DNA from 4 places in the Streptomyces sp. S063 genome. Region 4 is predicted to be linked to each of the others. Evidence: riboswitches for the same ligand, from Rfam matches in the RefSeq annotation. Region 4 holds a riboswitch; each other region holds the start of a gene.
What was found. Region 4 has a riboswitch for cyclic di-AMP ahead of CCZ36_RS12570 (transglycosylase family protein). Riboswitches for the same ligand answer to the same signal wherever they lie in the genome.
Positions count from the first base shown of each region.

Region 1: it holds a riboswitch for cyclic di-AMP, as region 4 does, so the genes downstream of both, CCZ36_RS21925 (C40 family peptidase) here and CCZ36_RS12570 (transglycosylase family protein) in region 4, are expected to answer to the same signal.
Region 2: it holds a riboswitch for cyclic di-AMP, as region 4 does, so the genes downstream of both, CCZ36_RS31315 (LysM peptidoglycan-binding domain-containing M23 family metallopeptidase) here and CCZ36_RS12570 (transglycosylase family protein) in region 4, are expected to answer to the same signal.
Region 3: it holds a riboswitch for cyclic di-AMP, as region 4 does, so the genes downstream of both, CCZ36_RS15680 (M23 family metallopeptidase) here and CCZ36_RS12570 (transglycosylase family protein) in region 4, are expected to answer to the same signal.

Region 1 covers NZ_CP021707.1:4,698,335-4,705,742, reverse strand. The annotation lists gene CCZ36_RS21940 (lipase family alpha/beta hydrolase) at 266-1,240, shown strand; gene CCZ36_RS21935 (M23 family metallopeptidase) at 1,447-3,222, shown strand; gene pcrA (DNA helicase PcrA) at 3,291-5,729, opposite strand; cyclic di-AMP (ydaO/yuaA leader) riboswitch at 5,987-6,153, shown strand; gene CCZ36_RS21925 (C40 family peptidase) at 6,152-7,348, shown strand; gene CCZ36_RS21920 (hypothetical protein) at 7,404-7,408, opposite strand, start outside.
Region 2 covers NZ_CP021707.1:6,894,140-6,901,547, reverse strand. The annotation lists gene CCZ36_RS31325 (STM4011 family radical SAM protein) at 1-429, shown strand, start outside; gene CCZ36_RS31320 (SGNH/GDSL hydrolase family protein) at 441-1,280, opposite strand; gene CCZ36_RS31315 (LysM peptidoglycan-binding domain-containing M23 family metallopeptidase) at 1,445-2,404, opposite strand; cyclic di-AMP (ydaO/yuaA leader) riboswitch at 2,408-2,567, opposite strand; gene CCZ36_RS31310 (tyrosine-protein phosphatase) at 3,012-3,824, shown strand; partial or broken gene CCZ36_RS36120 (DUF6126 family protein) at 3,864-4,036, opposite strand; gene CCZ36_RS31305 (helix-turn-helix domain-containing protein) at 4,101-4,709, opposite strand; gene CCZ36_RS31300 (aspartate aminotransferase family protein) at 4,773-6,170, opposite strand; partial or broken gene hpnH (adenosyl-hopene transferase HpnH) at 6,167-7,185, opposite strand; gene CCZ36_RS31290 (phosphorylase family protein) at 7,191-7,408, opposite strand, start outside.
Region 3 covers NZ_CP021707.1:3,442,707-3,450,114, forward strand. The annotation lists gene lhgO (L-2-hydroxyglutarate oxidase) at 1-437, shown strand, start outside; gene trmB (tRNA (guanosine(46)-N7)-methyltransferase TrmB) at 430-1,401, shown strand; gene CCZ36_RS15670 (PrsW family intramembrane metalloprotease) at 1,476-2,978, shown strand; gene CCZ36_RS15675 (aldo/keto reductase) at 2,959-3,906, opposite strand; gene CCZ36_RS15680 (M23 family metallopeptidase) at 4,071-5,102, opposite strand; cyclic di-AMP (ydaO/yuaA leader) riboswitch at 5,114-5,266, opposite strand; gene CCZ36_RS15685 (PP2C family protein-serine/threonine phosphatase) at 5,507-6,730, opposite strand; gene CCZ36_RS15690 (MerR family transcriptional regulator) at 6,873-7,408, opposite strand, start outside.
Region 4 covers NZ_CP021707.1:2,790,974-2,798,381, reverse strand. The annotation lists gene CCZ36_RS12590 (nucleoside triphosphate pyrophosphohydrolase) at 1-30, shown strand, start outside; gene CCZ36_RS12585 (sel1 repeat family protein) at 73-1,638, shown strand; gene CCZ36_RS12580 (cytochrome P450 family protein) at 1,635-2,975, shown strand; gene CCZ36_RS12575 (transglycosylase family protein) at 3,152-4,177, shown strand; cyclic di-AMP (ydaO/yuaA leader) riboswitch at 4,465-4,643, shown strand; gene CCZ36_RS12570 (transglycosylase family protein) at 4,649-5,356, shown strand; gene eno (phosphopyruvate hydratase) at 5,680-6,960, shown strand; gene CCZ36_RS12560 (FtsB family cell division protein) at 7,055-7,408, shown strand, end outside.

The DNA of each region.
Region 1 (7,408 bases), 1.9 Mb from region 4:
TGTTCCGGCCGCGCGGGGCCTCGGCGCTGGGAGGTGTCGTGCCGATCAGGCCCGCGAGCCCGGCCTGATCGGCACGACACCCCCCAGGGGAGCCGCTGCGAGGTCGCCGTACCACCGCGCCGCCAGCCGCACGGCACGGTGGTACGGCCCCACGCACCCGGTCACGGCCGCCCGGCCGGGTCGGCAGCGCTCCTCGTCCCGCCACCCACAAGGGCGTACGGGGACGGGAGCCGCCTCCTCCGTACGCCGGTGCAGGAGGCCGGCCATGAAGTTCCCCCCACCCCTCTCGCCGCTGACCCGCCTCGCCGGGCCGGCCGACCTCACCCGCCTGGTGTCCCTCCCCCGCCTGCCCCGGCTCCCGGTGCCCCGCCTGTCGTCCGCGCTGCTCGGCGCCACCGCGCTGGAGCTGTTCGTCCTCGCCGGGCGTCTGGCCGTCTACCCCTTCGGGCTCACCCCCGAGCGGGGCGGGGCCGCGCCCACCGGGGCCGCGCCCGGGGGCGAGTCCGGGCCTCCCGGAACCGCACCCGCCGCGGCCGGGCCCGCCGCGATCACCGGTCCGCCGGCCACGGCCGCCACCGTGCCAACCACCGCGCCGCCCTCCGCGCCGCCCGTCGTCCTGCTGCACGGCTTCATCGACAACCGCTCCGCGTTCGTCGTCCTGCGCCGCACGCTGGCCCGGCACGGCCGCCGACCGGAATCCCTCAACTACTCGCCGCTGACCCGCGACGTCCGTACCGCCGCCGGGCTGCTCGGCCGGCATGTGGAGGAGCTCTGCGCGCGCACCGGGCAGAGCCGGGTCGACATCGTCGGGCACAGCCTCGGCGGCCTGATCGCCCGCTACTACGTACAGCGACTCGGCGGTGACCGGCGCGTGCGCACCCTGGTGACGCTCGGCACCCCGCACGGGGGCACCGCCGTCGCCCCCGGGGCGGGCGTTCACCCCATCGTGCGGCAGATGCGCGCCGGTTCCTCGGTGATCGAGGAGCTGCGCGGTCCCGCCCCCGGCTGCCGGACCCGGTTCGTGAGCTTCTGGAGCGAGCTGGACCAGGTGATGGTCCCCGTCGGGACGGCATGCGTCGACCACCCCGATCTCGACGCGGTGAACGTACGCGTCACCGGTATCGGACACCTCGCGCTGCCCGTCCACCCCACCGTGGCCGCCGCGGTCCGTGAGGCTCTTGAGGCACCGGAGGCCGGAGAGGACGACGCCACCGCCACCGGGGCGACATCCGCGGCCTGAAAATAGAACATCGCTCGAACGTAGGGCCAAGGCTGCGTCTGTCGTCCACCGAAAGACGGTCGATTGCCCGTTTCCTGTGGCCCCAAAACCTGTCGAAGATTGTCGTCCTCACATACCGCCGGGTACAGTCGCGGCCACTGCTTCCCCCTGGGGCACCCCTGACCGGGATCCAGAACAGTCCTGCTGCCGAGGCGAGAGAGACGTTGGTGAACGACCAGCACCCCCACGCCGGGCACGTCGGGTACGACGCCCGATCGACCGGCAGCTTCGACACCGACCCGCTCTTCGGCTCGCTCCCCGGCGGCCACGACACCGGCTACGACGTCGGTCACCCCACCGCCGGATACGGCGACGCCACCTACGACCAGGGCACCTACGGCTCCGGCTTCGCCACCGCGTACGCGACCGGACAGCCCGACCACAGCGGCCAGTACGACGCCTCCGCGTGGAACACCGGCGCTCAGCAGACGCTCACCCACGACGGCTACGCCGCTCAGGACCACGTCCAGGAACACGCCCAGCAGGCTCCGGCCACGCAGCAGTGGGACACCTCCGGGGCCTGGCAGCAGGCCGACGACCAGGACCTGACCGGCCAGTGGGCGTCCACCGGCACCGGCGCGTTCCCCACCACGGACCTCCCCTCCGCCCCGTACGGCACGGACGCCGCGTACGGGGCGGACGCGTACGACACCGGGGCCTACGACACCGGCGCGTACGACGCGGCCGCCCACGCCACCGGCACGTACCCGGCGGACACCGCCTACGGAACCGGTGGCGTCCACGGGGCGGACGCCTACGGGACGGGTGCGGACTCCTACGAGACCGGGGCGTACGACACCACGGCCTTCACCACCGGCGCCTACGACACCGGGGCCTACGACACCGGCGCGTACGGCACAGTCCCGTACGACACGGGCGCCTACGACGCGACCGCCTGGAACTCCGGCGCCACGCCCGGGGACACCGCGTACGAACCCGAACAGACGTCGCACGCGCCGTACGAACAGCAGTCGGCCGACGCGACCGCGCCCGAGGGGCCGACCGAGGCGGACCGCACGGCGGATGAGCAGGCGCCCGACGCGTCCGCCACCTCCGAGTTCGCCGCCCTCACCCACGACTTCGCCCGGGACACCGCGCCGGAGCCGGAAGGGGAACCGGAGCAGGACGGCGGGGACGGCTTCCCCGCCCCGCACCCCGTGAACCGCGCCGCGGCCCGTCCCCCCGCCCCGCGCAACCGGGCCCGCCGCCGCAACCCCGCCAAGCGTTCCGCCCTGCTGACCGTCGCGGTGCCCTCCGCCTGCGTGATGAGCGTCGCGGGCATCGCGGCCGCCTCGGTCGGCGGGATGCCCGGCGGCGAGGAGAAGCCGGAGGAGACGACCACCTCGCTGGCGGTCGCCGACCCCAGCACGGTCAAGCAGGTCGCCGCCAACGACAAGCTCAACAACCAGCTCGAACAGCTCTCCGAGGGGAGCAACGACTTCCGCGAGCGCGCGAGCCGCACCCAGGAGCGCATCGACCTGCGGGAGCGGCAGGAGGCGGAGAAGAAGAAGCGCGAGGAGGAGGCCGCACGCCGTGAGGCGCTGCGCCCCAAGTTCGTCCTGCCGGTCAAGCAGCACGGGCTCTCCGCCTACTACGGCCAGGCGGGCGTCAACTGGATGTCCGTGCACTCGGGCATCGACTTCCCCGTCTCGTACGGCACCCCGGTGATGGCCGCGACCGACGGCACCGTACGCACCCAGTTGAACAGCGCCTACGGGGTCATGGCGATCGTGACCGCCGCCGACGGCACCGAGACCTGGTACTGCCACCTCAGCAGCACCAAGATCCGCTCGGGCCCGGTGAAGGCCGGTGACGTCATCGCGTACTCCGGGAACTCGGGCAACTCCACCGGCCCCCACCTGCACTTCGAGGTCCGGCCCGGCGGCGGCGCGGCGATCGACCCGCTGGCGTGGCTGCGCAGCAAGGGTCTCAACCCGGCCTGACGGACCGGCGCGCGAGCGAGGACACGAGTGAGGGGGAGGGCTTCGAAGCCCTCCCCCTCACTCGTTCCCTAGAGCTTCTCGACCGGCGCGTACCGCAGGAGGAGCTTCTTCGGGCGCTCGTCGCCGAAGTCGACCGTCGCCTTGGCCTGGTCGCCGTGGCCCTCGACGGCCGTCACCGTGCCCAGGCCGAACTGGTCGTGCGTGACCCGGTCGCCCACGGCCAGGGCGACCGTCGGCTTGTCCGAGGAGCGCCGGGTCGCGAAGCCCGAGGGCCCGGAGCGGGAGCGCGAGGAGGAGAGCGAGGACGTGATGCCGGAGGTGGGCCCGGCGGGGGCGGCCATCGGGCCCTTGCGCTTCCAGTCGAGGTGCGCTTCCGGGATCTCCTCCAGGAACCGCGACGGGGGGTTGTACGAGGGCTGGCCCCAGGCGCTGCGCATCGCGGCCCGGGTCAGGTAGAGCCGCTCGCGGGCGCGGGTGATGCCGACGTACGCGAGGCGGCGCTCCTCCTCCAGCTCCTTGGTCTGGCCGAGGGCCCGCATGTGCGGGAAGACGCCGTCCTCCAGGCCGGTGAGGAAGACGACGGGAAACTCCAGGCCCTTCGCGGTGTGCAGGGTCATCAGCGTGATGACGCCGGAGCCGTCCTCGTCCTCGTCGGGGATCTGGTCGGAGTCGGCCACCAGCGCGACCTTCTCCAGGAACTCCGCGAGCGTGCCCGCGCCCTCCTCCTCGCCGCGCTCCTGCTCGAATTCGAGGGCGACGGCGGCGAGTTCCTGGAGGTTCTCGATACGGGTCTCGTCCTGCGGGTCCGTGGAGGCCTGGAGCTCGGCCAGATAGCCCGTGCGCTCCAGGACGGCTTCCAGGACGACGGCGGGTCCGGCGCCGGACTCGACGATCGTGCGCAGCTCCTCCATCAGCGTGTTGAAGCGCTTGACGGCGTTGGAGGAGCGGGCGGCCATGCCGTACGCCTCGTCGACGCGGCGCAGTGCCTGCGGGAAGGAGATCTTCTCGCGCATCGACAGGGCGTCGATCATCGCTTCGGCGCGGTCGCCGATGCCGCGCTTGGGGACGTTGAGGATGCGGCGGAGCGGGACGGTGTCCTCGGGGTTGGCGAGGACCCGGAGGTAGGCCAGGACGTCCCGGACCTCCTTGCGCTCGTAGAAGCGCACCCCGCCGACGACCTTGTAGGGCAGGCCGACGCGGATGAAGATCTCTTCGAAGACGCGGGACTGGGCGTTGGTGCGGTAGAAGACGGCGACGTCGCCCGCCTTGGCGTCGCCCGCGTCGGTGAGCCGGTCGATCTCGTCGGCGACGAACTGCGCCTCGTCGTGCTCGGTGTCGGCGACATAGCCGGTGATGCGGGCGCCGGAGCCGGCGTTGGTCCAGAGGTTCTTGGGGCGGCGGCTCTCGTTGCGCTCGATGACGGCGTTGGCCGCGGAGAGGATCGTCTGCGTGGAGCGGTAGTTCTGCTCCAGCAGGATCGTCGTGGCACTGGGGTAGTCCTCCTCGAACTGGAGGATGTTGCGGATGGTCGCGCCCCGGAAGGCGTAGATCGACTGGTCCGCGTCACCGACCACGCACAGCTCGGCGGGGGCGTCGCTCTCGCCGGCCGGGCCGACCAGCTCACGGACCAGCGTGTACTGGGCGTGGTTGGTGTCCTGGTACTCGTCGACGAGGACGTGGCGGAAGCGGCGGCGGTAGTGCTCGGCGACGTCCGGGAAGGCCTGGAGAAGGTGGACCGTCGTCATGATGATGTCGTCGAAGTCCAGGGCGTTGGCCTCGCGCAGGCGGGCCTGGTAGAGCGCGTACGCCTGGGCGAGGGTCTTCTCGAACCCGTCGGCGGCCTGCCCGGCGAAGGTCTCCTCGTCGATGAGCTCGTTCTTGAGGTTGGAGACCTTGGCGGTGAAGGACTTCGGCGGATACCGCTTGGGATCGAGATCCAGATCGCGGCAGACCAGGGCCATCAGGCGCTTGGAGTCGGCGGCGTCGTAGATCGAGAACGACGAGGTGAAGCCGAGCTTCTTCGACTCGCGGCGCAGGATGCGGACGCACGCGCTGTGGAAGGTCATGACCCACATGGCGTTGGCGCGCGGGCCGACGAGCTGCTCGACGCGCTCCTTCATCTCGCCCGCGGCCTTGTTGGTGAAGGTGATCGCGAGGATCTGCCCGGGGTGCGTGCCGCGCTCGGCCAGCAGGTGGGCGATGCGGTGGGTGAGCACCCGGGTCTTGCCGGAGCCGGCCCCGGCGACGATGAGCAGCGGGGATCCGGCGTGCACGACGGCGGCGCGCTGCTCGGTGTTGAGCCCGTCGAGCAGCGCGGCGGAGTCGATCGCCGGGCGCGGGTGACCGTCCCGGTAGTACCCGTCCCGGGGCGGCGGGGGCGCGTCGTAGACGCCCTCGAAGAGGCCCTCCGGCACCGCTTCGGGCGCGTGGTCCTCGGGGGGCGGCGGGGGGCCGTCCTCCGCGGGCTGGAGGCCGGTCAGGAAGTTGTCGTCAAAGAGGCTGCTCATCGCCTCCCGAGTCTAGGCGGCCGGACTGACAACCTTCCGCCGAAGCCGGGAAGCGGGGACCTCAGCCCCACGCACGGAGAGCGGACGTACGCGTTCCGTGAAAAAGCGCCCGGTCGGAGGGGGTGCGGGACCCCCGATCCGGAAAGGTCACGAAAATGTATCGGGCATATCGCTCATCGTCCTTCCCAGCGGTGGGGCGCTTTGGCTAGCGTGCTCGGTCAGGTGATCCGTACCTCCCTGAGGCGAACCGCGCCTGACGGACACCTCTGCCGAATCCGGCCTGCCGTCCTGGCAGTTCGGAACCGGGGACCCACACGCAGAACCGGGGTGAATCGGTCCGTGCCCTCGCATGCGGACCGTAGGACAGCCTTCCGTTCCGTCCGAACCCGACAGCTAACCCGGTAGGCGGTCCACGGAAGGAGATGCCGGTCTTGGCATCGCATCGCAAGCCGCGCACGAAGGTGCGCACCACCACCCCCGCCGTCGGGCTGACGACGGCCGCGCTGGCCTCCGTGACGTTGCTCTCCACGCAGAGCGCCACGGCCGCGCCCGCGGAGCCGAAGCCCGCCATCGAGGACGTCCAGAAGAAGGTCGACGCCCTGTACCGGCAGGCGGGCACGGCGACCCAGGAGTACAACCGGGCCAAAGCCGCCTCCGCGTCGCAGCAGAGGAAGGTCGACGGCCTGCTCGCGGACGTGGCGAAGCGGACCGAGAGGATCAACGAGGCGCGCCGGGCGCTGGGCTCCTACGCGGCTGCCCAGTACCGCAGCGGTGGCATCGCGCCCACGGCGACTTTCTTCTTCGCGGACGACCCGCAGGGGTACTTCGACCAGAGCCGGCTGATGGACCGGGCGACGGAGCGGCAGCAGAAGGCCGTGAGCGACTTCCGTACGCAGCAGGCATCGGCGGCGAAGAAGCGCGCGGAGGCCGTGAAGAGCCTGGAGACCCTGACCGAGACGCAGGCCACGCTCGCCTCCAGCAAGAAGGACGTCCAGGCCAAGCTGACCGAGGCGCGCGGGCTGCTGTCCCGGCTGACCGCCGAGGAGAAGGCGCGGCTGGCGGAGCTGGAGCGCAAGAAGGAGGCCGAGGCGAAGGAGAAGGCGGCGAAGCTGGCCGCCCGCCAGGCCGCCGAGGCGAAGGAGAAGGCCGAGGCCGAGGAGAAGGCCCGCGAGGAGGCCGCGCAGGAATCCGGCGGCGGTTCGGGATCCGGATCGGGCAGCGGTACGGACACGGGTCCAGGGTCCGGCTCCGGTACGGACAGCAGTTACGCCGCCAAGGCGGAGAAGGTGCTGGCCTTCGCCCGCGCCCAGATCGGGAAGCCGTACGTGTGGGGGGCGTCGGGCCCCTCCAGTTACGACTGCTCGGGGCTGACACAGGCGGCCTGGCGGGAGGCGGGCGTGACCCTGCCGCGGACCACCTGGGACCAGGTCGAGGTCGGCACGCGGGTCGCCACGTCCGACCTTCAGCCCGGGGACCTGGTCTTCTTCTACGACGACATCAGCCATGTCGGCATCTACAAGGGCGACGGGATGATGATCCACGCCCCGAAGCCCGGTGCGAACGTGCGCGAGGAGTCGATCTACTACATGCCGATCTACGGGAGCGTGCGCCCGGCGTGACCCGGGGCGGTGGCGGCCGGTGAACGGCCGCCACCGCCAGGCTTCAGGTCCGGCCTCAGG
Region 2 (7,408 bases), 4.1 Mb from region 4:
TATCTCTGGGTGAACGCCGCCGAGGGGCAGACGTACACGGACGAGGAGGCGGCGCGGTGGACGGAGCTGGATCCGCTCTTCCCCTACAGCCGTGATCCGCACCGCTCGGCGGGGCTGCCCTGCCGGACGGGCGAGTCGGTCATCTCGGTGGACGGGGACGGCACGGTGCGGCGCTGCCACTTCGTCGAGGCGGAGCTGGGCAATCTCTACGACGGCAGCTACCGCCGGGCGCTCGGCCCGCGGGCGTGCCCGCTCGCCGAGTGCGACTGCCACATCGGCTATGTGCATCTGGAGTCGCTGCCGCTGTACGACGTGTTCGCCGGCGGTGTGCTGGAGCGGATACCGGCGGCGTCCGGCACGGGCACGCCGCCGGGCGGGTTCGTCGTGCCGAACACTCCCCGGCGTGCGCTTCCCCTGCTGGAGCCCTGAGGGGGCAGGCCCTACAGCGGCAGCAGGTCCGGGCGCTTGGCCTCGACGTGGTCGCCGGAGGACTCGCCGCGCAGCCGTCGGCCGATCCAGGGCACCAGGTATTCGCGGGCCCACTGGATGTTGTCGCGCCGCTCGTCGAAGGGGCTGCGCTGGGCCTGCGGCGGCCAGGGCTGGTCGGGGTCGGCGGGCACGTCGTGGCCGAGGACCTGGGCGGCGCGGAGCGCGACGCGGGTGTGTCCCTCGGGCGACAGGTGCAGCCGGTCGGCGTCCCACGCACGGCGGTCCTGGACGGAGCGCAGCGACCACAGGTCCAGCACGGGGCACTGGTAGCGGTCGGCGATGGCCCGGAGATGGACGTTGTACGTGGCGATCTTGCCGCGCATGTGGCGCAGTACCGGGACGCCCCGGGTGTCGAAGCCGGTGGTGACCATGACCGTGCCGACGGCGTTGCTCAGCTCGGCGACGGCTCGCTCGAAGCGCTCGGCGAGATCGTCGGGGTCGGTGCCGGGTCGGATGATGTCGTTGCCGCCCGCGCAGAAGCTGACCAGGTCGGGGGCCAGTTCCTTGGCGCGCGGGACCTGTTCCTCGACGATCTGGTCGAGGAGACGTCCTCGTACGGCGAGATTGGCGTAGCGGAAGTCCCCGTGCGGGGAGTCCTCGTGCGGGGCGTCCTCGGAGCCGGCCCGGCCGGGGGCCGGCAACCGGTCGGCGAGGAGCACCGCGAAGCGGTCCGCCCAGCCGACGAAGGTCCCGTCGGGGCCGGGGTCGCCGACGCCCTCGGTGAAACTGTCGCCGATCGCCGCGTACGACCCGATGGTGTGCTGCTGGTTGTTTCTCGAATCGTCTGCCACAAGGACTTATCCTGCATCGTCCGATGTGACCTACGCGACCGTAATACGGGGTTGACGGGTGGTGAGATAGACCACCCGGTCAGTTTTCGGTAAACCCGGAATAAAGCGAGGGGCGGTGCGCCGCCGCGCACCGCCCCTCGCGGACACTTCTCGTCGCCGCTGGGTCAGAGGGAGACGCCGTGCTGACGCAGGTAGGCGATCGGGTCGACGTCCGAACCGTAGCTCGGGCCGGTGCGGACCTCGAAGTGCAGGTGCGGGCCGGTGGAGTTGCCGGTGGAGCCGGAGAGGCCGATCTGCTGGCCGCCGGTGACGGTCTGGCCGACCGAGACGTTCAGCGCGGACTGGTGGGCGTACTGGGAGTACATGCCGTCCTCGTGCTGGATGACGACCTCGTTGCCGTACGCGCCGCTGTTGCCGGCCGAGACCACGGTGCCCGGGCCGATGGCGAGGACGGGGGTGCCGGTGGCGGCCTGGAAGTCCGAGCCGGTGTGGTAGCCGCTGGACCAGCTGGCGCCGGAAGCGCGGTACTGGGTGGTGACGTTGGCGTTGGCCAGCGGGGCGGACCAGCCGGAGCCGGTGGCCTCGGCGGCGCCGGTACGCGCCGGGGCGCCGGAGCCCTCGGAGTCGTCGGCGGAGATGGTGTCGCCCTTCGGGGCTTCTTCCTTCGGCGCGGCCTTCGGGGCCGGTTCGGCCTTCTTCGGGGCGGCCTTGGGGGCGGCGGACTTCTCGGCCGGGGCGGAGCCCTTGGCGCCGAGGGTCAGCTTCATGCCCGGGTGAATCAGGCTGGGGTTGTCGCCGACTGTGGAGCGGTTGTCCTGGTAGAGCTTCTCCCACCCGCCCTTGAGCCGGTGCTCGGCGGCGATCTTCGACAGGTAGTCGCCGGAGACCACGGAGTACGTCTTCGGGGCGGCCTTCGACGCGGCGGGGGCGGCGGCCGGAGCGGTGTGCGCGGCGGCGACCGAGGCGGCGGCCGGCTTGGCGGCCGGGGCGGTCTGGTCCGCGGCGTTCACGGCGGTGGCGCCGATGAGCGGGAGGGCGAGTGCGGCGCCGCCGGTCCCGGCGGCGAGGACGCCGCGGGAGATCGGGCCGGACTTCGGACGACGGTGCTTACCCTTTGCGGGCATGGGGAAGTTCCTCTCCGGCGCCTGCGAGGTGAGCTGTCGGGTTCGGGCTGGAGATGCCCGGTCGCGTCGCGGCGACTTCACCCTAGCCGGTCCGGATCACTCCGGCTCGGCGGCTTACCTGGTTCCCCCGCTCCTGCCACACGTGAGTGGGTGGGTGCGAATTCCGGGCGGCGGCAGGATTAGGCGATCCGTCCGGATTGACGGTGACCGTAAACCGGTCAGGACGGGCGGAACAAGCCATCGGTTGCCCGGCGGAATCATCGATTCGATATCGCTCCGGATTTCCCGTCACACTCCGTGGATGGCGGATCTTGAATTTCCTTACGGGCAACGGGAATGCTCGACGGCGCTCTCACCACGGACCGTCACGGATATGATCCCGCTCACCTCCGAAATCCCATCTCCCCCATTAGCGGGGCATGTTCTGCGAAATGCACCAATACGGACATGCCGCGAGCGGCACCGCCTGACACCCGGTCAGCCGGGCCGCCCGGCACCCGCCCCCGGGGAGGCGACCATGATGATTTTCCGTCGAATCGATGTCGTATCGTCACGGGAGCGCCCTCGCCGGAGAGCCGCGCCGACGCCCGAGAACCGAGGAGTCCCCGTGACGCAGCAGGTGCCGCAGATCCCGCCGACAGAGGTCGTGCTGACCGGAGTCCGCAACTTCCGCGATGTGGGCGGGCTCCCCACCGCGGACGGGCGGCGCACCGCCTTCGGCCGGCTCTACCGCAGCGGCCATCTGGCACACGCCACCGCCGAGGACGCGGCCTTCCTCGGCGGGCTGGGACTGCACACGATCTTCGACTTCCGGCACTCCGCCGATCACCGGCTCGACGGGTACGACATCGAGCTGGCCGGTGTCCGCAATGTCAGCATTCCGCTCTCGGACCCGGCCGATGGCGCGGAGTTCTGGCGGCTGGTGGGCAGCGGGAACATCGAGCAGCTGCGCTCGGTCCTCTCCGGCAGCAAAGGCGTCGACCGCATGATCCGGATGTACCGCGCGACGATCGAGGACCGCACAGCCGAGCACAGCCGGGTCCTGCACGCCCTGGCCGAGGACAGCGTCCCGGCGCTGATGCACTGCGCGGCGGGCAAGGACCGGGCCGGCCTCTCGATCGCGGTCGCCCTGCTCGCGGTCGGCGTCGTGCCGGAGGCGATCGAGGAGGACTACCTCAAGTCCAACGATCTCCACCGCCGGTACAAGGTGAAGCGCTCCGACCCGTCCGGCGCCGGCATGTCGCCCGAGGTGCTGGAGCTGCTGGACCCGCTGTTCGGGGCGCGGCCCGCCTATCTCGCGGCGGCCTTCGCGGCCATCGAGGAGAACTGGGGGACGACGGACCGCTATCTGTCCGAGGGGCTGAAGCTCTCCCCCGCGACGCGGGAGCGGCTGAGCGAGCGGCTGCTCGACGAAGGCTGACCTCTCCCCCGTGACGGCGGCCCGCGCCGGAACGGGCCGTCACTTGCTCCCGGCCACCACGAAGAGCAGGTAGAGGAAGGCCGCGATGATGTGGCCCGCCACCAGATAGGCGAAGAGCCGGATGATGACGCCGCGCGGCATCCGCTTCTCCTGCGGGTCCTCGTTCGCGCGGCGTCCGGGCCCAGCGGGTCGTAGTGCTCGGAATCGGACATGACGGTCCTCTCTGCCGGCCTCGCGGCCGGTGGCATGAAGGGTGGGGCCGGCGGGAGCGGCCGGTCAGCGCGAGTGCAGTCCGCTGCCGAGGCAGAGCTCGGCAGCGGGGCTCTGCAGCAGGGAGTGGACGAAGAGCAGCTCCGCGCCGCGGCGGTCGACGGCCACGATCCGGTGCGGGGTGAGCGAGTCGAAGTGGGCGCTGTCGCCGGGTTCGAGGTCGTGGACGGTGTCGCCGAGACCGACCCGCAGCCGGCCCTCCAGGACGTAGAGCCACTCCTCGCCGGGGTGGACCCGGACCAGGTCGCCCTGAGCCCCGTACGGGACGCGCACCCGCAGTGCCTGCATCGCGCGGCCGGAGCCGCCCGCCCGCCGGTACATCCAACCGTCGGCCTCCGCGCCCTCGAAGCCGCCGCCGCGGATGATCGCGTCCCGTTCGGGCGGCTGCTCGCCGAGCAGCTCGGAGACCGTCGTACCGTAGATGCGGGCGAGCCCCAGCAGCATGGGCAGCGAGGGCTGCCTGCGGCCGGTCTCCAGCCGGGAGAGATGGGCCGGCGAGAGTTCGGCCCGCTGGGCCGCGGTCTCCAGGGTGAAGCCGCGGGCGCGGCGCAGATCGCGCAGTCGGGGTGCGACGCCGGGGAGCTCGTCCGGCGCCCCTTCGTCCGGAGGGTTCATATGCCTATTGGGCCAGGAGTTTTCCTCAGAGGCAAATAACTTGCCTCTGAGGCAAATGCGAGGTCAGCGGTTGGCGACGGCCTGCTTGACGAGGGTCCGGCCGAAGTCCCACATCAGTCCGCCGCCGCTGTGCGCCTCCTCCATGACGGACGTGAACGCCGCCACGAAACGGTCCACCTCCTCGTCCCCGATGACCAGGGGCGGAATCAGTTTGATCACTTCCAGGTGGTCGCCGGAGACCTGGGTGAGGATCCGGTGCTTCTGGAGGAGCGGCACGACGATCATCTGGGCGAAGAGTCCCTTGCGGGCGGCCTGGAGCATGGTCCAGCGGCTGCGGAGCTTCAGCGAGGAGGGCCGGCCGAACTCGATGCCGATCATCAGCCCGCGCCCGCGCACCTCGTGCAGCAGTTCGTAGCGGTCCACCAGGGCGGCCAGCCGCTCACGCAGCAGATCGCCGGTGCGCCGGGCGTTCGCGACGGTCTCCTCGTCCTCCATCACCGTCAGGACGGCGAGCCCGGCGGCCATCGCCTGGGCGTTGGAGCCGAAGCTCGCGGAGTGGACGAGGACCCGGTCCATGGAGGAGTAGACCTTGCGGAAGATCCAGTCCTTGCCGAGGGTCGCGCCGACCGGCACATAGCCGCCGGAGAGGGCCTTGGCCACGCACACGAGGTCGGGCTCCACCCCCTCCTCGTGCTGGTAGGCGTAGAAGTCCCCGGTACGCCCCAGGCCCGTCTGGACCTCGTCGGCGATCAGCAGCGCCTTGTGCCGGTGCAGCAGCTCCTGGGCCTCGCGCAGATAGCCGGGCGGCGCGGGGTGCACGCCCTTGCCCTGGATCGGCTCGACGATCAGCGCCGCGACGTCGCCCCGCTTCAGCTCACGGCGCAGCGCGTCGAGGTCGCCGAGCGGAACGGCCGTGTCGGGGAGCAGCGGGGCGAAGCCGTCGCGGAAGCCGCTCTCCCCGTTGACGGACAGCGAGCCCGTGGTGAGCCCGTGGAAGGCGTGGTCGCAGTAGAGGACCCGGGGTTTCCCGGTGGCGTACCGGGCGAACTTCAGCGCCGTCTCGACCGCTTCGGTGCCGCTGTTGCCGAAGAAGACCCGGTCCAGGTGCGGGCTGTGGGTCAACAGCTTCTCCGCGAGCAGTCCGGGAAGCGGCTGACAGTCGAAGCGGGTGAGGTCGGCGAGCTGGGCGTCGAGCACGTCGTGGAGGGCCTTGGCTACGACCGGGTGGTGCCGGCCGATGCCCATGACGCCGAATCCGGCGAGCATGTCGAGGTAGTCGTTGCCCTCCGCGTCCCAGAAGTACGCGCCCTGGGCCCGCTCGTAGACCTTGTCGAAGCCGATGGTGTGCAGCATGCGCGGCAGCTGGTGGTTGAGATGGCGTGCATGCAGCTCGTACCGCTCGGCACCGCGCTCGGCCAGGAGCCGTCCCAGGTCGAAGCCGCCCGGCCCGCCGTCCGTCACCGGTTGCCGCCCACGCTCTCCCGCGCCGCGCGCAGGGACTCCTTGAGCGATCCCATGGTGGCCAGCACGGCCGTGGGTTCGTAGCCGCAGTGCGCCATGCAGTTGGCGCAGCGCGGGTCCTTGCCCCGCCCGTACTTCTCCCAGTCGGTCTCCTCGATGAGCTGACGGTACGTCGGTACGTAGCCGTCGCTCATCAGGTAGCAGGGGCGCTGCCAGCCGAAGAGCGAGTAGTTGGGGATGGCCCAGGCGGTGCACGGGAAGTCCGCCTTGCCCTCCAGGAAGTCCAGGAAGAGCGGCGAGTGGTTGAGCCGCCAGCGGGCTCGGTTGCCGCCCGCGAAGGCCTTCTTGAACAGTTCGCGGGTCTGCTCGACGCCGAGGAAGTGCTCCTGGTCGGGGGCCTTCTCGTAGGCGTAGGCGGGAGAGATCATCATCTCGTCGACCTTGAGGTCGTCATTGAGGTAGTTGAGGACCTCGATGATGGTCTGCGGGGTGTCGGTGTTGAAGAAGGTGGAGTTGGTGGTGACACGGAAGCCGCGCGCCTTGGCCTCCTTCATCGCGGCGACGGCCTCGTCGAAGACGCCTTCCTTGGCGACCGACTCGTCGTGCCGCTCGCGCAGTCCGTCGATGTGCACGGCGAAGGCGAAGTACGGGGACGGGGTGAACTTGTCGAGCTTCTTGCGCATCAGCATGGCGTTGGTGCACAGGAAGACGTACTTCTTCCGCGCGACGAGCTGGCGCACGATCTCGTCGATCTGCGGATGCATCAGCGGCTCGCCGCCGGCGATGGACACCATGGGGCCCCGGATTCGAGGACCGCGCCCACCGCCTGGGCGACCGGCATGCGCTGCTTCAGGACACCGGCCGGGTGCTGGATCTTGCCGCATCCCTCGCAGGCGAGGTTGCAGGCGAACAACGGCTCCAGCTCGACGATCAGCGGGAACTTCTCACGCTTGCGGAGCTTCTGTTCGAAGAGATACGTCGCAACCTTGATGGTCTGGCGGAGCGGCATGGCCATCTGGCTCACCTCCTGGGGAGCAGTAAAGATCGGTGCCATTCGTAGAAAGCCGGAAGGACGGCACGAAGAACGCGGAACGCCGATATTCCACCGCGTACGGTGCCGATGCGGACGAGCTCATGCTCTGGAGCGTCCACGACCACCCGGACGGCCGCAACCGGGCGCGGTCCGTGACACAGGGCGGTACGCAGTGTCGCGGCGGACTCCATGTCCACCGCGATGG
Region 3 (7,408 bases), 650 kb from region 4:
ACGCGGTCCCCGCCCTGGCCCGGGAGGGATACACCTGGCCCCGGGTCAGCCCCGCCGAACTGCTGTCCACGCTGAGCTGGCCGGGCACCTGGCAGATCGCCCGCCGCCACTGGCGGTACGGGGCGGGCGAGGTGCACCGCTCGCTGTCCCGGTCCGCGTTCACCCGGGCCGTCCAGCGGCTGCTGCCCGCCGTCACCGAGGACGATCTGCGCCCGTCGCCCGCCGGGGTGCGGGCCCAGGCAGTGCTGAGGGACGGCACGCTGGTCGACGACTTCCTGATCCGCGAGGCCCCGCACACCGTGCATGTGCTCAACGCCCCGTCGCCCGCGGCGACGGCGTGCCTGCCCATCGGACGGGAGGTGGCACGGCTCGCGCTGCGCCGGGCTCGGGGGACGGGGTGGAAGCCGCCCGCCGTAGAATCCGGTCATTGTGTCTGAGCAGCCTCTGAACCCCACCCCCGCCGGATCCCCCGCCGGATCCCCCGACGCGACGCCGACCGACGAGACGCCGGCCGGCCCCGCGCGGACCGGCTCCACGGCGGCCGACGCGCTCGCCGACGCCGCGACCGACCCCACGGCGGCCGACGCCAGGGCCGACGAGGCCCCGGCCACCGACGCCACCTCCGACGAAGCCGCCGCGCTGCGGGCCGCCTCCTTCGAGCGGGCGCGCCGGCTGCGCATGGAGCCGCGCTTCCCCGGCGGCCCCGCCGCCGACCCGGCCGGCTCGCACCACGAGCGCCGGATCCGCAGCTTCCAGCCGCGCCGCAGCCGGGTCACCACCGGCCAGCAGGAATCCCTGGAGCGGCTGTGGCCCAAGTGGGGCCTGGACATCGACGGCAAGCGCGTCCTCGATCTGGCCGAGCTGTTCGACGGGCTGCCCGTGGTCCTGGAGATCGGCTTCGGCATGGGGGAGGCCACCGCGCAGATGGCGGCCGACGACCCGGGCACCGGCATCCTCGCGGTCGACGTCCACACTCCCGGCCAGGGCAATCTGCTGGGCCTCGCGGACAAGGCGGGCTCGACGAACGTCCGGGTGGCCAACGGCGACGCGGTCATCCTGCTGCGCGAGATGCTGGCCCCCGAGTCCCTGGACGGCCTGCGGGTCTACTTCCCCGACCCGTGGCCCAAGGCCCGGCACCACAAGCGGCGGCTCATCCAGCCCGCGTTCCTGGACCTGGTGGCCCCGGTGCTGAAGCCCGGCGCGATCGTCCACTGCGCCACGGACTGGGAGCCGTACGCCGAGCAGATGCTGGAGGTCCTCACCGCGCACCCCCGCTTCGAGAACACCGCGGCCGACGGCGGCTACGCCCCGCGTCCCGCGTTCCGGCCGCTCACCCGCTTCGAGGGTCAGGGCCTGGACAAGGGGCACGTCGTCCACGACCTGCTGTTCGCCCGCGTCTGACGCACCGGCCGGCGGTCGGGCGATGGCCGGATGCGCCGTCGCCGGTTGTCGGTGCTCCTCGTTAGGGTCGAGAGGTGTCCGACCCCTCCGCGCAGCCCCAGCAGGCGCACCCCGCCGTCCCGGTCCTCCTCCACGAGCAGCGGCTCGACGAGGTCCTGGGCTCCGCGCCGGAGCACGGCCGGGCGCGTTACCGGCCGCGCCGCGTCGGCATGGTGTGGCGCAGCAAGGTGTTCCGTGCCGGGGCCGTGATCGTGGCGCTCCTGCTGTGCGGGCTGCTGATCCTCGCCCTCGTCCGTGAACAGACCGGCCCGGAGGGGTTCCTCGTCGGTCTGGGCCTGGCGGTGCTGCCGGTTCCGCTGCTGATGGCGGCGTTCCGCTGGCTGGACCGGGTCGAGCCGGGCCCCTGGCGGAATCTGAGCTTCTCCTTCGCCTGGGGCGCGTGCGCCGCCGCGCTCGTCGCGATCATCGCCAACTCCTTCGCGACGCGCTGGATAGCCACCGCGACGGCCGACCCGGCGAGCGCCGACACCCTGGGGGCGACGGTGATCGCCCCCGTCGTCGAGGAGAGCGCGAAGGCGGTGGCCGTGCTGCTGATCTTCCTGTTCCGCAGACGGGAGTTCAGCGGGGTGGTGGACGGCATCGTCGTCGCCGGCTTCACCGCGACGGGCTTCGCGTTCACCGAGAACATCCTCTATCTGGGCAACGCCTTCGGCGAGGACCAGCAGCTCGGCAGCTCCGGGTTGGCCTCGGTGACGGCGGGGACGTTCTTCGTGCGGATCGTCATGTCGCCGTTCGCGCACCCCCTGTTCACGGTTCTCACCGGTCTCGGCTTCGGCTTCGCGGCCGTCAGCGCCCGCCGCCACCGGGTCCGCCGGATCGCCCTGCCGGTGCTGGGCCTACTGCTGGCGATGGGGCTGCACGCCCTGTGGAACGGCTCGTCGGCCTTCGGCCCGTACGGCTTCTACGCGGTGTACGGGATCGTCATGGTCCCGGCGTTCGCGCTGGTGACCTGGCTGGCGATCTGGTCGCGCCAGCGGGAGCTGCGCACGCTCGCCGCAGAGCTGCCCGCGTACGCCGCGGCCGGCTGGCTCACCCCCGCCGAGCCGACGGCGCTCTCCTCCATGCGGGCCCGGGGCATGGCCCGCGATCTGGCCCGCCACTGGCAGCGGGACCGGGCCCGGGGGCGGGCGGCGGCCCGCGCGGTCGCGGAGTACGAGTCGTTCGCGACGTCGCTCGCGGGGTTGCGCCGGCGGGCCCGCCACGGCGCGGTGGGCCCGGACTTCGGCGCCCGGGAGCGGGAGTTGCTGCACCACCTGTGGCAGCGCCGGGACATCGCGGCCCCGGCCCTGACTCACGCGGCCCGCCTCACCTCCCACCGTGGCCCGCACCACGGCCACCGCGCGCCGATGCCGTACGGCCGGCCCCCCGCGCAAGGGCACGGCCCCGGGTACGGATACGGCCCGGCGTACGGATACGGCCCGGCGTACGGGCAGTCGTACGGTCGGCCCCCCGCGCAGCACCACGGATACGGTTACGGGTACGGCGACCCCGGCTCCGTCAGGCCGACGCCTCGGTGAGCAGCGCGATCTCCCGGTCCGTCAGCCGCAGGCCGGCGACCGCGACGAGGGCGGGGAGCTGTTCGACCGTGCGGGCGGAGGCGATCGGGGCGGCGACGGTCGGCCGGGCGGCGAGCCAGGCGAGGGCCACGGTCGCGATCTCGGCGTTCCGTTCCCCGGCCACCTGGTCGAGGGCGGCCAGCACCTTGCGGCCCTGCTCCGACTCCAGATGTCCGCCCGCCTTCGCGGAGCGCGCGCTCTCCACCGTCGTACCGGGGCGGTACTTGCCGGTGAGGAATCCGGAGGCGAGCGCGTAGTACGGGACGGCCGCGAGGCCCGCGGCGGCCGCGGTGTCCTGGAGGGCGCCCTCGTAGGTGGAGCGGGAGACCAGGTTGTAGTGCGGCTGAAGCGCGACGTACCGGGCGAGGCCTTCTCGCTCGGAGAAGGCGAGGGAGGCGGCGAGGCGCTCGGGGCTGATGTTGGAGGCGGCGATGTGGCGCACCTTGCCGTCCTTCACCAACTGGTCGAGGGCGGTGATGATCTCCTCGACCGGAACGGTCTCGTCGTCGAAGTGTGTGTAGTAGAGGTCGATGTGGTCGGTGCCCAGCCGGCGCAGCGACGCCTCGGCCGCGCCCTTGATGGTGCCGGCGGACAGGCCCCGGAAGTCGGGGTGGGCGCCGGCCTTGGTGGCGACGACGATGTCGGACCGGTTGCCACGGGAGGCGAGCCACTTGCCGATGACGGTCTCCGACTCGCCGCCCCGGTTGCCGTCGGCCCAGGCGGAGTACGCGTCGGCGGTGTCGATGAAGTTGCCGCCGGCCTCGACGTACGCGTCAAGGACGGCGAAGGACTGGTCCTCGTCCGCCGTCCAGCCGAAGACGTTGCCGCCGAGGGCGAGGGGGAAGACCTGGAGGCCGGAGGTGCCGAGGGGGGTGCGCGCGGAAGTCATGTGAGGGTTCAACGGGCCGGGCGGGGGCCGGTATTCCTCACCGTGCTCCATCCGGGCATGCCCGTCCCTTCCCCGGACAGACCGGCAGCCCTGACGTCGGGGGGTGTGCGTCAGGGCTGCCGGGGTTTCGGGGGCGGGCCGCCGGGCAAGGGCGGCCCGGGGGCTCAGACCGAGAGGCCCTTGCTGTTCAGCCAGGCCATCGGGTCCATCGCCGAGCCGCCGGCGGTGCGGACCTCCAGGTGGAGGTGGACGCCGGTCACGTTGCCGCTGTCGCCCATGCGGCCGATGGTCTGGCCGGTGGTGACCTTCTGGCCGACCGAGACCTCGATCGAGGACTGGTGGGCGTACCAGATCTCCGTGCCGTCATCGAGCTGGAGCACCGTGCGGTAACCGTACGAACCGGACCAGCCGGCCGACGTGATCGTGCCGCTGTGCACGGCCTTGAGCGGCGCGCCGGCCGACCCGGCGAAGTCGAGACCGGTGTGCTGGCCCGAGGACCAGAGCGCACCGGACTGACCGTAGGTCGAGGTGATCGTGTACGAGGAGGTCGGCAGCGAGAAGCTGGCGGCGAGCTTGGCGAGACGCTCCTCCTCCGCCTTCTTCTTCGCCGCTTCCTCTTCGGCCTTCTTCTTCGCGGCGGCTTCGGCCTCGGCCTCGTCCTGCTGCTTCTTGGCCTCCGCCGCCGCCTTCTCGGCCGCGGCCTTCTCGGCAGCCGCCTTGGCCTCGGCGTCGGCGCTGGCCTGCTGCTGCTCGGCCTGCTGGAGGATCCGGGCGCGCAGTGCCTCGCCGGCGTCGGTGCCCTGCTCGGCCTCGGCGCTGGTGAGCCCGGCGGTGGTGAGCGGCGCGGCCGCGGCGACCGGGACGGCCTCCGCGTCGTCGGACATGAAGGACCCGACGCCGGGAAGGGACTTGGCGTCGGGGAGGTTGTCCGCGATGGAATCGGGAAGAGAGATGGAGACGGGTGCCTTGTCCTGAGCGGTGGCCATGCCACCCGCTCCGACGGCCGCTATGACGCCGACCCCGAGGACGGTGGAGCTACGGGCCAGACCACGCTGCTTGGCCACGCGGTGCCTGCCGCGTACGGGCCGGATGGAGTCCTCGGTGGGATTCCACTCCCCCACGGACCGTTCGGCGCCACCGTAGCTGTCGGGGCTGAAGGGTGACGGGACCTCAGGGGCAGGCTTGTTGGACGCCACGTGGGCGCACTCCTTTCCTTCCTTCTCGCCTACCGGGTTAGCTGACGGGTTCGGAGCAGGAAGGTCTCCTACGGGCCCCTCCGCCTCTCACGAGACGCAGGCGTCCGATTCACCCCATGGAGGTGGTTCCCCGGTTTCCTTGCGGAATTCGGCGCTCGCGCGCGGCGCCGTCCCTGACGACGACTGTGACGACCGCGCTGCGTTATCGAACGTTAATAGACACCCGGGCCCGATTCCAAGCTGTTCCTGTTGATCATTAACGAACAGGGGCGGGAGGTACGGGTCATAAGCGGGTGGAATCGGACGGCCTGACCGTGACTCAGCCACATGCCTTTTTCTGACGGTGTATCAAATGTTATGCGGAGCGGTGCGCTTCGATTACGTACCGTGTCACCCCGGCCGTCTCAGCGGGCCGCGTCCTCGTCGCGCCGCCCCACGATCTTCACCGTCGTCCGGCGCACGGGCTGCCCCTCCGCCGGCCGGCCGACCGCGATCAGCGCCATGTCGTCCGTGGCCCGCCCGCCGGTGTGCAGCCGTACGTCGTCGGTCAGCGCCGACAGCAGCTCCTCCGGCCCCGGGAAGATCCGGCCGCGCAGCCGGGCCGCCGGATCGTAGAAGACCCCGTTCGCGTCCCGGGCCTCGGACAGACCGTCCGTGAAGGCGAGGAGCGTCGCCCCCGGAGGCATCGCCCACTCGTCGGCGCGGTCCGGCCACACCCCGAGGTCCATCCCCAGCGGCAGGGCGGGCACGGAGGGCGCCAGCACCTCCAGGGCCCCGTCCGCGTGGAGCAGGATCGGCTCGGGGTGACCGCGGTTGACCAGGCGGACCGTGGCCGCCCCGGGCGGGATCTCGGCCAGTACGGCGGTGATGAAGCCCTCCATGGCGTCGAGCCCGTACCGCCGCGTCTCCTCGCGGGCCAGCGCCCGCTCCAGCCGCTGGGCCACGCCCTCCAGAGACCGCTCCTGCTCGGCGGCCTCCCGGAACGCCCCGATGATCACCGCCACCGCCTCGACCGCGTCCAGTCCCTTGCCGCGGACGTCGCCGACCACGGCCCGTACGCCGTACGGGGTGTCCGCGACGGCGTACAGGTCGCCGCCCACGAACTCGTCCGCCTGGGCCGCCTCGTACCGCGCGGCCACCTGGAGCCCGCCGATCCGCTCGGCCGGTGTCGGCAGCACGGCCCGCATGGCCGTCTCCGCGATGACCCGGGCCGAGGCCAGCTGCTCGTTGCCGCGCCGCACGACGCCGTTGATGACGAGGGCCAGCGCGGCGGCGGTGAGCACGGTGACCATCTCGATCACGGGGACGACCTGGGTGGACGTCCCGTCGGAGATCCGCATGACGGTGACGGAGACGACCGCGGCGATCCCCGTGCGGACGGTCCGGGACCGCGAGAAGAAGGGGGCGGCGATCAGAGGTGCCGCGACGAAGAGGGGGACGGCGCTGAAGTTGGGCGGGGACAGCGCGTCGAACACCAGCCCGCCGATGATCAGCAGGGCGGGCAGCAGCCGGACGAACCGTCCGGTGCCCCGTCCGCCGGACGTCAGCTCCCCCTCCCGGGATCCGAACACCGCACGGCCCACGGCGTCCACACCCCCCGCCGCTCCGCTGCGCCGTCCCTCGGCCATCCCCACCTGTGCACTCCTGCCCGGTCCACCCACGGCTGCGGACGGTACCGCGCCCCGTCCAGGCTTCCCGGAGCCGCGCCGAGCGGCGACCGGGCATCGGCCGAATAGGGGGAAATCGCGGTGGCGGCCCGGCCCGCCGTGGTCAGTCGGAGAGCCGGTGCCGCGCGTAGACCGTCAGTGCGTCACGTACGAAGGCGGCGGTGCCGTCCCCGTGGCGATCGTAGTTCCTTCCGAAGCGAGGGTCGGCGACATACATCTCCCCGAGCCCGATCACGTACGAACGGCTGGGCTCCTTGGCCGAGGACAGCCAGGCGCAGTGCCGCCGCGCGAGCTCCTGCGCCTCGGGCCCGTCGGCGGCGAGCCCGGCCTCCCTGGCCCGGCCCCAGTCGCGGGCGATGGCCTCGTGCTCGTCCTGGAACGCCTTCTTCTCCCCCTCCCCGAGCGAACGCCACCAGCGGTCACCCTCCTCGTACGCGTCCCGGCCCCAGCGCTCGGTGACCTCCTGCTCGTGGGCGGTGTGGTCGAATCCGTCGAACACCTCAGCGGCCATGAGTTCCATCCCCTCCTGGGTCTTGTGGAGCGTGGTCCGCACCGAGGCGATCTGCCGTCCGATGCGCGCCTGCTCCTGTTCGAGCAGGCGCAGATGTGCCCGCAGCGCCACCGCCGTGTCCCGCTGCC
Region 4 (7,408 bases):
ATCGTGGCGGTGGAGGGCGGGGCGGGTTAGTACGGTGACCCCAGAGGCTTTACGAGGGGCGGGGGGCCGGGTGTGGCCGAGGACCGGGAAGCGCCGGACGGCACGGCGGTGGGCGTGGGCAACTCCGTCTCGGGGGGCGGCTTTCACGCGCCGGTCGTCCAGACCGGGACCCTCAACGGCGGTCTGCACACCTACTACGGGCAGCAGCCGCCCTCCGGCCTGCCCCCGGTCGCCGACTGGCCCCGGCTCGACGCGGCCGACCCGATCGCCTTCGGAGTGCGGCGTACCCGGCGCATCGGTGACGAGCCACCGCTGCCCCCGTACGTCGTGAGGGACAGCGATGCCGTGCTGGGGGAGCGGGTCCGCACCGCCGCCGGGTCCGGTGGGCTGGTCCTGGTGACCGGCGAGCCCCTGTCCGGGAAGAGCCGGACCGCCTGGGCGGCGATGCTCACGAACCTGCCGGGCACGACCCGCCTCCTCGCCCCCTCGGCCGGCACGGATCTGCGCGGCCTTCCCGCCGTGCTGCGCGGCCGGGGCGAGAACCGGTGCGTGATCTGGCTGGACGAGCTGGAGGGGCACCTCGGCGAACACGGCCTGACCCCGGCGCTCCTCGCCGAACTCGTCCGCCTGGGCGTCCCGGTGATCGCCACGATGAACGACGAGGGCTATGACGCCCACCGCTTCGGTGGACAGGTCCGCGCCCGGGTGCTGGCCGGTGTCGAGCCGGTGGAGCTCAGCTCGGACTGGACCGAGCCCGAGCTGCTGCGGCTGGAGGTCGGTTGCGGTGACCCCAGGCTGGAAGCTGCCAGCACCTGGCGCGATGGCGCTCGTGTCACCGAGTACCTCGCTCTCGCACCGGAGCTGTGGGACGAGTGGTGGCGGGCTCGCCGCCTGAACGCCCACCCGCACGGGCACTTGCTCGTCCGGACGGCCATCGACTTCGCCCGGTGCGGGACCGATGACGCGCCTGTTCCCTCGGCCGTCCTGCGTACAGCATGCGCCCTGTACGAGCAGGAAGCGGCGCGCGCGGCCAGGGAGCCGTTCGCGGACGCGCTCATGTGGGCCACGGCCATCCGGCTCGGAGTGGCCGGGATGCTGATCCCGGGGGAAGCCCCTGACACCTGGCGCGTTCACAGCTCGTTGTTCAGCGAGGCGGAGACCCGGCCGGGCACCCCGCCCGTACCGCTCGGTCTCTGGCTGCTCGCGATGGAGGCGATGCGCGAAGCCCCTCCCTACCTGGGCGTCGTGTTGGCCACGGCACAGATCGAGCTGGCCCCTCTGGCAGACGGGAATCCGGAGATCGGCCTCGTGCTCGGCCGCCTCCATGAAGCGACCGGGGAGGCCGAGTACGCCGAGAAGTGGTTCCGGCACTCCGCCGACGCGGGCGGCATCGAGGCCGCCGGCATCGTGGGGTCGATACTGGCCGACCGGGGAGAAGCCGTTCCCGCCATCATCTATCTGGAGCGCGCGGCCGAAGCCGGTGACGACGAGGCGCGCAGCGACCTCGCGCTTCTGCTCGCCGATCGCGCGGTCTACTGGCTGGACCGGTTGGGCGAGTCGGGCGACGAGGACGCGCGGGGGGCCGCAGACATGCTGCAGGCGCTCCTCAAGACCCCGCCCGATAACGTCAAGGCGTGAACGACAGCCCCGCCCCGAGCACCCCCGAGCCCCCCACCTGCCCGCACGCCACCCCGCACGAGGCCGCCCCGGCGGCCCCCGCCCCCGAACTCTTCACCTGGGAGTTCGCCTCCGACCCCTACCCCGCCTACGCGTGGCTCCGCGAGCACCGCCCCGTGCACCGCACCGCGCTCCCCAGCGGGGTCGAGGCCTGGCTCGTGACGCGGTACGGGGACGCCAGGCAGGCGCTCGCCGACGCGCGGCTCTCCAAGAACCCGGCCAACCACGCCGAATCGCCGCACGCCAAGGGGAAGACGGGGATTCCGGGGGAGCGGAAGGCGGAGCTGATGACGCATCTGCTCAATATCGATCCGCCGGACCACACCCGGCTGCGACGGCTCGTTTCCAAGGCGTTCACCCCGCGCCGGGTCGCGGAGTTCGCGCCCCGCGTGCAGGAGCTGACGGACCGGCTCATCGACGGGTTCATCGAGGAGGGGAAGGCCGATCTGATCCATGACTTCGCCTTCCCGCTCCCCATCTACGCCATCTGCGACCTGCTCGGCGTCCCGCGCGAGGACCAGGACGACTTCCGGGACTGGGCGGGCATGATGATCCGGCACGGCGGCGGGCCGCGCGGCGGGGTCGCCCGGTCGGTGAAGAAGATGCGCGGCTATCTCGCCGAACTCATCCACCGGAAGAGGGAGAATCCCGGCGACGACCTGATCTCCGGGCTGATCCGGGCCAGCGACCACGGCGAGCACCTCACCGAGAACGAGGCGGCCGCGATGGCGTTCATCCTTCTCTTCGCCGGGTTCGAGACGACCGTCAACCTGATCGGGAACGGGACGTACGCCCTGCTGCGCCACCCCGAGCAGCGGGCCGCGCTCCAGGCTTCCCTGGAGGCCGGCGAGAGCGCGCTGCCGGCGACCGGGCTGGAGGAGCTGCTCCGGTTCGACGGGCCGGTCGAGATGGCGACCTGGCGGTACGCCACCGAGCCGCTGACCCTGGGCGGCGAGGAGATCGCCGCCGGGGATCCCGTACTCGTGGTGCTCGCGGCGGCCGACCGCGACCCTGAGCGGTTCACGGATCCGGACACGCTGGACCTTGCACGGCGTGACAATCAGCACCTCGGCTACGGGCACGGCATTCACTACTGCCTGGGGGCGCCGCTGGCTCGGCTCGAAGGACAGACCGCGCTGGCGACCCTCCTGAGACGCCTTCCTGACCTGCGACTTGCGGCAGAACCTGCCGATTTGCGCTGGCGTGGCGGGCTCATCATGCGCGGACTGCGCACCCTTCCGGTCGAGTTCGAGCCGGGCAACCGGTCCGAAAAAAGTGACGCTCTGTCAACTCTGTGACTTTCACGTGATCTGCGCTGCATCGACTTGTGACACACGTTCGAGTCCCGCTAGGTTCACGGTTCGACGCGTCGGTCGCACGTTGCTCACGCGTCACTTGTGCGCCGCCGCAGGCACGGAATCCCGCTGCTCGGCGCTCAGGTCACTCGCTTGTCAGTCGCACGGAAGGCATACCCATGGGCTCCGCGAACGGCAGACACCGCCGCCCTCGCCAGGCACCCGCCATCGTCGTCGCCGCAGGGGTGACGGGATCGGCCATCGCCATCCCGCTGCTCGGGGCGAGCGGCGCGACCGCCGCCGAGGCCACCACCTGGGACCGGGTCGCGGAGTGCGAGAGCGGCGGAATGTGGAGCGCCGACCTCGGCAACGGCTACTACGGCGGGCTCCAGCTCTCGCAGGAGACCTGGTCGGCGTACGGCGGTACGGAGTTCGCGCCCCGTGCCGACCTCGCCAGCCGCTCCCAGCAGATCTCCGTCGCCGAGAAGGTCCTGGACGACCAGGGGCCCAAGGCGTGGCCGAGCTGTGCGGTGATCTCGGGTCTCGCGGTGGACGGCAGCCTCCCGGGCGTCGACCCGGGCACCTCGCCGGCCCCCGACCCGACGACCGCCCCGACGGACGAAGCGGATGCACCCGACGAAGCGGATGAATCCGGCAAGTCCGATGAATCTGATGAGTCCGGCAAGGGCGACAAGAGCAGCAAGGGCGACTCTGCGGACAAGGGGGGCAGTGGTGACGCGGAAAAGAGTGGTGAAGCCCCCGACTCGTCGGTGACGCCCACCGCTCCGCCGTCCTCCGGCGCCCCCGACGCCACGGACCCCTCCACCGCTCCCGACGCCTCGAAAGGCAAGGGCGGCAAGCACCGCGGCACCCCTGCGCCCGAGGGGGCCGAGTCGGGCCGGGAGGACGGCCCGCGCGGATCCGGCCGGCACGCCTCGCGCGGCGACGGTGACGCCCGGGACGGCGGTGCGGCGACCGCCGGCGCGTACACCGTGCAGCCCGGCGACAACCTCTGGGCGATCGCCAACGCCCAGGAGCTCCCCGGTGGCTGGACCGGCCTGTACGAGACCAACAAGGGCCTCCTGGGCTCCGACCCGGACCTGATCCTGCCCGGCCAGAACCTGGATCTGGGGCTCGACCGGGGCTCGGATCAGGGTGTCGGCCAGGATGTCGAGGAGCCCGCCGAGGCGCCTGCCGCCAACTGATCCAATTCGGGAAAAAGCCCCGAAAACAGAGGCAGTTAAGAGGCCTATGTCCACTTTGCGTAAGTGAGACATGGGTCTCTTTGCTTCAACTCGCACGCCCCTTCCGGCTCATTCGCACACATCGCCCCCGACCTGCGGAAACGGCCTGCCGGTTGCCGCGAGTTCGGGGCGATTGCCCCCTATGTCCATCTTTGAATGTCGGGGTTGCCTGTGTTTACGGTCTAACTGCTCGCACCGCGGGCCCCGTCGACCGTCACGCCGAATCCTGCCGTCGGTCGAAGGGAACAGACGCGTAAGCGCCGTAGGCAGGAGCGGGGGACCCAGGTAAGCCGCCGGGTCCGCACGGCCCCCTCCGCGGGGGCGTACGGGACCGGCTAGGGGTGAAGCCGTGCGCAAGGACGCACGGCCGGGCAACTCATCAGCCCGAACCCGACAGCTCACCTCGTAGGCGTCGGTGAGGAGATTCGTTCCATGCTGCTGAACAGCAAGGGCAAGCACCGCCGCCCGTCCAAGGCCGCCCGTATCGCCACCCTCGCCGGTGTCGCCGGTGCCGCCGTCGCCGTCCCGCTGATGGGCGCGACCAACGCTTCCGCCGCCTCCGTCGAGACCTGGGACGCCGTCGCCCAGTGCGAGTCCGGCGGCAACTGGTCCATCAACACCGGCAACGGCTACTACGGCGGACTGCAGTTCTCGCAGTCCAGCTGGGCCGCCGCCGGCGGTACGCAGTACGCCGCGCGCGCCGACCTGGCCTCCAAGGACCAGCAGATCGCCACCGCCGAGAAGCTTCTCGACATGCAGGGCCCGGGCGCCTGGGCCTGCGCCGGCGCCGGCGGCCTCACCAACGACGGTGTGGACCCGGGCGTGAACCCCGGCGGCTCCGGCCGGTCCGAGAGCAAGCCCGAGCAGGCGCAGCCCCAGCGCCAGGCCGAGCAGCCCACCACGCGCAGCGAGCAGCGCGAGGCCCCCAAGGCCGAGAGCAAGAAGACCGTCACCACCCCGACCGGCGAGAAGGTCGAGAAGGGCGACGGCGAGTACAAGGTCAAGGCCGGCGACACCCTGAGCAAGATCGCTCAGAAGGAAGGCGTCAAGGGCGGCTGGAGCAAGCTCTTCAAGCTCAACGACGACATCGTCAAGGACGCGGACCTGATCTTCCCGGGGCAGCAGCTCCACCTGAAGTAATCGCCGTCTCTCCTCCCCGGAGGAGCGGTGTCCGGCGGCACTTCTCCTCGCACGGCTTCCCGGCCCGGCGCGCTCTTCCCCCCAGCGCGCCGGGCCGGGTTCTTCGTGGACGGCGGGAGCCCGGGGGCCCGCATGCGTTCACCTCTTGTTGTTACCCCTCAGTAGATATCTAGAGTTCTGTCCCGCTATGCAGGCCCTCGGGTCCTTTTTCGTCCCAGGAGGCGGGCGGTCGGCCGACGGACGCGGCCGGGCCGGATAGGCTCGGGTCGCAAGGCCACAGTGACCCTGCACAACCAGTGTCAGATCCCAGAAGGAGATGCCTCGTGCCGTCCATCGACGTCGTCGTAGCCAGGGAAATCCTCGACTCCCGGGGGAACCCCACGGTCGAGGTCGAGGTCGGCCTCGACGACGGCAGCACGGGTCGTGCTGCCGTTCCGTCCGGCGCCTCCACCGGTGCGTTCGAGGCCATCGAGCTTCGCGACGGTGACCCCAACCGCTACCAGGGCAAGGGCGTCGAGAAGGCCGTCCTCGCCGTCATCGAGCAGATCGGCCCGGAGCTCGTCGGGTACGACGCCACCGAGCAGCGCCTCATCGACCAGGCGATGTTCGACCTGGACGCCACCGAGAACAAGGCCTCGCTCGGCGCGAACGCCATCCTCGGCGTCTCGCTGGCCGTCGCGCACGCCGCCTCCGAGGCGTCCGACCTGCCGCTCTTCCGCTACCTGGGCGGCCCGAACGCGCACCTGCTGCCCGTTCCGATGATGAACATCCTGAACGGCGGCTCGCACGCCGACTCCAACGTGGACATCCAGGAGTTCATGATCGCGCCGATCGGCGCGGAGTCCTTCTCCGAGGCCCTGCGCTGGGGCGCGGAGATCTACCACACGCTGAAGAAGGTCCTCAAGACCAAGGGCCTGTCCACCGGACTCGGCGACGAGGGCGGCTTCGCCCCGAACCTGGAGTCCAACCGCGCCGCCCTGGACCTCATCGTCGAGGCCATCAAGGAGGCCGGTTATGTCCCGGGCCGCGACATCGCGCTCGCGCTCGACGTCGCCGCGTCCGAGTTCTACAAGGACGGCGTCTACGAGTTCGAGGGCAAGTCCCGCTCGGCCGCCGAGATGACCGAGTACTACGAGGAGCTCGTCTCCGCGTACCCGCTGGTCTCCATCGAGGACCCGCTGTACGAGGACGACTGGGCCGGCTGGAAGGTCATCACCGACCGCATCGGCTCCAAGGTGCAGATCGTCGGCGACGACCTCTTCGTCACCAACCCCGAGCGCCTGGCCCGCGGCATCGAGGAGGGCTCCGCCAACGCCCTGCTCGTCAAGGTCAACCAGATCGGTTCGCTGACCGAGACCCTGGACGCCGTCGAGCTGGCCCAGCGCAACGGCTTCAAGTGCATGATGTCGCACCGCTCCGGCGAGACCGAGGACGTCACCATCGCCGACCTCGCCGTCGCCGTGAACTGCGGTCAGATCAAGACCGGCGCCCCGGCCCGCTCGGATCGCGTCGCCAAGTACAACCAGCTGCTGCGCATCGAGGAGATCCTCGACGACGCCGCGGTGTACGCGGGCCGCTCCGCCTTCCCGCGCTTCAAGGGCTGACCCGCAGCGCCAAGCCGGTGGCCTCCGCCCGTCCCCGCACCCGGTCCCGTACCGTGTGCGGGGACGGGCGTGCGTAACGGGGAGGCGGGGAGACATGGCCGGAAAGGACCGCGACCGGTTCTCCACCGCGACCAGGCTGCGGCTGCTCGGCGAGCAGACGGCGGCCCGCGTGTACCGGTCCCAGAACCGCCGCCAGGCCCGCCGCTCCCGGCTCACCGGCCGGGCCGCGTTCCTGGCGCTGGTGGTCTGCTCCCTGGTGGTGGCGCTCGCCTATCCGATGCGGCAGTACGTCTCCCAGCGCGACGAGATCGCCGAGCAGGAGCGGCTCTCGCAGGAGGCGGAGCGGCGCACCGAGGAGCTGCGGGACGAGAAGGCGCGGCTCCAGGACGACGCGTACATCATGCGTCTGGCCCGCCAGCACCTGCATTACGTATTTCCCGGGGAGACC